Regions from separate parts of the Bacillus sp. Pc3 genome, predicted to be linked through region 1. Evidence: riboswitches for the same ligand, from Rfam matches in the RefSeq annotation. Region 1 holds a riboswitch; the other holds the start of a gene.
The links. A riboswitch is a leader RNA that binds a small molecule or an ion and turns the genes downstream of it on or off. The one in region 1 is predicted to bind S-adenosylmethionine.
Positions count from the first base shown of each region.

Region 2: linked by a shared signal. The riboswitch ahead of metE (5-methyltetrahydropteroyltriglutamate--homocysteine S-methyltransferase) and the one ahead of SB24_RS00040 (2-hydroxyacid dehydrogenase) in region 1 are both predicted to bind S-adenosylmethionine.

Region 1 covers NZ_CP010406.1:4,665-7,794, reverse strand. The annotation lists gene SB24_RS00045 (FGGY-family carbohydrate kinase) at 1-430, opposite strand, end outside; gene SB24_RS00040 (2-hydroxyacid dehydrogenase) at 423-1,439, opposite strand; SAM riboswitch class I at 1,561-1,653, opposite strand; gene SB24_RS00035 (molybdopterin oxidoreductase family protein) at 1,801-3,130, shown strand, end outside.
Region 2 covers NZ_CP010406.1:790,927-794,056, forward strand. The annotation lists gene SB24_RS03175 (STAS domain-containing protein) at 1-210, opposite strand, end outside; gene SB24_RS03180 (S8 family peptidase) at 430-1,389, shown strand; SAM riboswitch class I at 1,529-1,683, shown strand; gene metE (5-methyltetrahydropteroyltriglutamate--homocysteine S-methyltransferase) at 1,767-3,130, shown strand, end outside.

The DNA of each region.
Region 1 (3,130 bases):
GTCTGGCTTTTAATCCGACAAGTTTCATGGCGGAAAATAAAGCGCTCGGAAGACGTCCGGTTTGCTGATGCACTTCTTCTTTTGTCTCAATCCCGTCTTCCCATTCACGGCCTCTGTTATCAATGTTGGGCAAACCGAGAAATGCCTTTTTACCTTTATTGATCAGAACAATTCCCTGCCTCTGGCTTGTAGAGGTGATTCCGATTAATGTAATATGTGGGCTTTTGGCAATAACCTTCCTTGCCATAGCGCTGATTTGCTTCCATAACCCTTCCGGTGAGAAATATCGTCCGTCCGGATAAAGCGGATCCGTCACATATTCAATGTCTTCCCTTTCAAGCGCGGTCACTTCGCCGCCGGCAGTCACGACCGCGACTCGCGCATTCCCCGTCCCGATGTCAAATACAAGGTAGCCTTTTTGTTCAGCCATTACAGCCTCCTCCTTCCGTTTCAAGTTCTCTTTTGTTATAAAGTTCACGTATTGAGCAGGTTTGATCTTGTTTCCATTTGAAAAGCGCTTCATTTAAAATCTTCACATGATGATCTTCCACTTCAAATGTTGCGCCCGCTAAATGGGGAGTCGCTAACACATTCGGCAAAGAGATCAATTCATAATCAGAAGATTCAGGCGGTTCGTGATAAAACACGTCAAGGATCGCTCCCTTAATCCGCCGTTCTTTCAGCACCCGCAGCAGCTCTTCCCTGTCTGTAACCGCCGCTCTTGACGTATTGACAAAAACAGCTTCCTGTTTCATCAATTGAAAGTGCCGGGCGCCGATAAGGCCGATGGTTTCTTCTGTACGCGGCAAGTGAACGGAAACAATATCACTTTCAGAAAATACCCGTTCAATCGTCGTTTTTTCATACTCCCGGTTTTCATGACGGACAAATGGATCATAGTAAAGCACCTTGCAGTCAAAAGCGGCCAATAGCCGGGCGATTCTCTGTCCGACAGCTCCGAAACCGATAAGGCCGACTGTTTTCCCCGTCAGCTCATTTCCTCTGAATTTGACGTAAGCCTGCAAATAATCACCATTCCACTTCCCGTCCTTCAGCCATTGATGGGAAGAATACGTATGACGCAAAAATGAAATCACATTTCCGATAAACATTTCAGCAACAGCCTGGGCATTGCGGGCCGGTGTAAAGAAAACGGGGATTTTTCTTTTAGTCGCCGCCGCAATATTCACATTAGACGGCATTCCTCTGCAGACACCGATAAAAGCGGAATCAGGCAATATGTCAATAACACGCTCAGACACCTCATCAAGTTCAGTGATAAGCCCCGACGCGTTTGTCTCTTGAATCATTCGGATCAATTCATCTTCCCGATAGGCCCGGCCGTGCTTCTTCCACGGCCGGTGCACAGTCCGGCCGAACAGCTCAGTCAGCTCCTTCAGCCCCTCGTCGTGATATGGCGCGGTAATTAAAACCGTCATGGTGCAAAACATCCTTTTCACATAAATTTTTTCATAAAAAAATCTCTTTCCCCAAAGAAGGAAAGAGATTCATATACCGTCTTTATGCACTTGAAGCGCACAAATATGTATAGATCATTCTTTCCTATCTTTCAAGCATACGCTTGCTGGAATTGGCACAATAAATGTTGCCGAGGTTTCGTAGGGCCAGTCCCTCCACCTCTCTGGATAGAAAATAAAATGATGAAATTGTCAGGCTGTTTAAAAGAATAAACTCATCATAGAAAAGTCTTTCCGTGATGTCAACACTTTTTTTCTGAATTGACGTTCGATTTTGAAATGTTATAATGCTTACAATATAAACAAAGAGGAGAAATGGGCTATGAATTCTGCTGCAAAACAGCCGAACGGGGTCTTTAAGTCGGTATGCTCACTAGACTGTCCCGATCAATGCGGCTTGCTTGTGACAAAAAAAGACGGAAAAATCGTTAACATTCAGGGAGACCCCGATCACCCGGTCACATCAGGGAATATTTGCAACAAAGTCAGACACATGGCTGAGCGTATTTATGATGAAAAGCGCGTAACCGTTCCGTTAAAACGGATCGGTAAAAAAGGTGAAGCCGCATTTGCGCCTATTTCCTGGGAGGAAGCGATCAATACGATCAGTGCGCGCTGGAAAGAGCTTATTGCCGAAGAAGGAGCGGAAAGCATTCTTCCGTACAGCTTTTACGGCAATATGGGAAAACTGGCGGCAGAGGGAATGGACCGCCGTTTTTTCCATCGTCTCGGAGCGAGTCATCTCGAACGGACGATTTGCAGCAAAGCCGGATCTGAAGGCTATAACTATACAATGGGAGAAGGAGCGGGTACTGATCCGGAGGAGACCATACATGCAAAGCTCTTTATTTTTTGGGGGATCAATGCCGTCAGCACGAATATGCACCAAGTCATGATTGCCCAAAAAGCCCGGAAAAAAGGGGCTAAAATTGTCGTTATCGATGTACATAAGAACCAAACCGGCCGGCTTGCCGATTGGTTTATTCCCATTCGCCCCGGCACAGATGCCGCACTCGCCCTCGGTATCATGCATGTCTTATTCGACGAAAACCTTCACGATGAAGCATTTCTCACGGAATACACCGAAGGCAGTGAAGAATTAAAAGCGCATGTCACACACTATGATCCGGAAACGGTTTCTGCTATTACAGGCGTTAAAGCCGACGATATCAGACGCCTTGCGAGAATGTACGGGGACACCTCCCCTTCCCTTATCAGGATCGGAAACGGCATTCAGCACCATGACAATGGCGGAATGATCGTCCGCACCGTTGCCTGCCTTCCGGCTGTTACAGGACAGTGGCTCAACACCGGAGGAGGCGCAATCAAGCACAACAGCGCGGTATTAAACTATAACAGACAAGCGCTCCAGCGGCCTGATCTGCTTTACGGCAGGAAACCACGATCATTTAATATGAACAGGCTCGGAAGCATTCTTTTAGAAACAAAACCGCCCGTGCGCTCCCTGTTTATTTACGGTACGAATCCCGCAGTGGTTGCGCCGGAAGCGAATAAAGTCAGAAAAGGCCTGCTGCGGGAGGATTTATTTACAGTCGTTCACGATCTGTTTTTAACGGAAACCGCCAAATACGCGGATATCGTGCTCCCTGCTGCATCCGCTTTGGAAAACACGGATTTTTACACGTCTTACT
Region 2 (3,130 bases), 790 kb from region 1:
TTCTAAAAATTCTTTTTCCGGCATGATATACATTTTATTAATATGCCGGTAAAATTCTTTATCCTGCTCCGTCAGTTCTTCTGTGATGACGGGATTTGTCAAAGAATAAATCGAATTCGGATCCGAATCTTCCATCGTTTCGATCCACTCTTTCGCAATTTGATCCACTTGTTCTGAAAAATAGTTGTACAATGCTTCACTTATCTTCATATCTCTTCTCCTTTCCCATTTCCAATTATAGCGTCAGCGGATCATGAATGAAAATAAAAGCTGTTAAACTATCCATTTATTTGAAATTTTTTAGTACGATAGATTACGCCTTTTTTATGAAAATGCTTCAAATGACTCTTTCCGGCCGGCATGCTCTGCCATAAAATAGTAGCAACACCCTTGTATCCACTCGCAAGCATAAAAAAGGAGGGCTTTTTTATGAATGGTGAAATGCATTTGATTCCTTATGTCACGGATGAACAGATCATGGAGGTAAACGAGCTTCCAGAGGGTATTAAAGTGATTAAGGCGCCAGAGTTGTGGGCAAAAGGGTTTAAAGGCAAGGATATTAAAATCGCGGTGCTTGACACAGGCTGCGACATCAATCATCCTGATTTGAAAGACCGGATTGTCGGCGGGAAAAACTTCACCGATGATGACGAAGGCAAAGAAGACGCGATTTCCGATTATAACGGACACGGGACACACGTTTCCGGAACGATTGCCGCCAATGATTCAAACGGCGGAATTTCGGGTGTCGCGCCGGAAGCAAGCCTTTTAATCGTTAAAGTTCTCGGCGGTCAAAACGGCAGCGGCAAATACGAATGGATCATTAACGGCATCAACTACGCCGTTGAACAAAAGGCCGATATCATTTCCATGTCACTCGGCGGGCCAAGCGATGTGCCTGAATTGAAAGAAGCCGTCACAAATGCGGTAAAAAGCGGTGTTCTGGTCGTTTGCGCGGCAGGAAACGAAGGCGACGGAGACGAGCGTACAGAGGAACTGTCGTATCCGGCCGCTTACAACGAAGTGATCGCAGTCGGATCAGTCTCAATCGCCCGTAAATCGTCTGAATTTTCAAACGCCAACAAAGAGATTGACCTGGTGGCTCCGGGAGAAAATATTCTCTCCACCCTTCCCAACCATAAATACGGGAAACTGACGGGCACTTCAATGGCCGCCCCGCATGTGAGCGGAGCGCTTGCCTTAATAAAAGGGCTTGAACAGGACGCGTTTCAGCGGACGCTTTCTGAGACTGAAGTCTACGCCCAGCTCGTGCGGCGGACCCTTCCTTTGGACATCGCCAAAACATTGGCCGGGAACGGATTCCTGTATTTAGACGCGCCTGAAGTGCTGATGGAAAGAGCCGAACAGGCACAGCTGCTGTCTTTCTGATATTTTTCTCATATAATGATTGATCAGCTTGTCACATCACTAATTTTTAAAATGTGAGATTTTCTATTGACAGTGATCTGAATAAGCTGATAAGATAACCAACAAATGATGTAACTTTTCAAAAAAATTGAAATATTTTCTCTTATCGAGAGTTGGGCGAGGGATTGGCCTTTTGACCCCAACAGCAACCGACCGTAATTCCATTGTGAAATGGGGCGCGTGATTTTTGCGCCGAGACGAATGTCTCATAAGGCACGGTGCTAATTCCATCAGACGTGATCTGAGAGATAAGAGAGGCTTGCATTTTGAAGTTAAAGCCTCTTTCTCTCATGAGAAAGAGGCTTTTTTGTTACATCTCACTTAAAGGAGGAAACTTAATGACAACAATCAAAACTTCGAACCTCGGTTTTCCGAGAATCGGCTTGAACAGAGAATGGAAAAAAGCGCTTGAGGCTTATTGGAAAGGTAAAACTGATAAAGAAACGTTTCTTAAAGAGCTTGACGGTTTATTCTTATCAGCTGTCAAAACACAGCTTGACCAACATGTCGATATCGTGCCGGTCTCTGATTTCACCCATTATGACCATGTGCTTGATACCGCCGTCAGCTTTAACTGGATTCCGGAAAGATTCCGCAGCATCACGGATCCCGTTGATACATACTTTGCGATTGCCCGCGGTGTAAAAGACGCCGTTTCCAGTGAAATGACGAAATGGTTTAATACCAACTACCATTACATCGTCCCTGAATATGACGAAAGCATTGAATTCCGTCTGACGAGAAACAAACAGCTTGACGACTACCGCCGGATCAAAGAAGAATTCGGAGCGGAAACAAAACCTGTCATCGTCGGTCCGTACACATTCGTCACACTTGCGAAAGGATACGAAGAATCAGAAGCGAAAGCGATTCAAAAACGCCTTGTTCCTCTTTATGTGCAGCTGCTGAAAGAACTTGAAGCTGAAGGCGTAAAATGGGTTCAGATCGATGAGCCGGCCCTTGTGACAGCTTCTTCTGAAGACGTCCGTGCCGCAAAAGAACTCTATGAAGCGATCACAAAAGAGCTTTCAGGACTGAATGTCCTCCTGCAGACATACTTCGATTCGGTTGATGCATATGAAGAACTCGTTTCTTATCCCGTACAGGGAATCGGGCTTGACTTCGTGCATGATAAAGGCAGAAACCTTGATCAGCTGAAAAAGCACGGCTTCCCGAAAGATAAAGTGCTGGCAGCCGGTGTGATCGACGGCCGCAACATTTGGAAAATCGATGTTGAAGAACGCCTGGACGCGGCTCTGGATATCCTCAGCCACGCTGATGTTGAGGAGTTATGGATTCAGCCTTCAAGCAGCCTTCTGCACGTGCCGGTGGCGAAACACCCTGACGAGCATCTTGAAAAGGATTTGCTGAACGGCCTGTCATACGCTAAAGAAAAACTGGCTGAACTCGGCGTCTTAAAAGAAGGGCTTCTGTCCGGCAAAGCGGCCGTCAGTGAGCAGATCGAAGAATCAAAAGCGGCACTTAAGGCTTTAAAAGCATTCGCAACAGGAGCGAACTCAGCTCAAAAAGAAGAGCTGAATCAGCTGACGGAAAAAGATTTCTCCCGTCCGGCAAGCTTTGAAGAACGATTGGCGCTGCAGAATGAATCACTCGGTCTTCCCCTTCTGCCGACGACGACAATCGGAAGCTTCCCTCAATCTGCAGAGGTGCGGAGCGCACGGCAAAAATGGCGGAAAAAAGA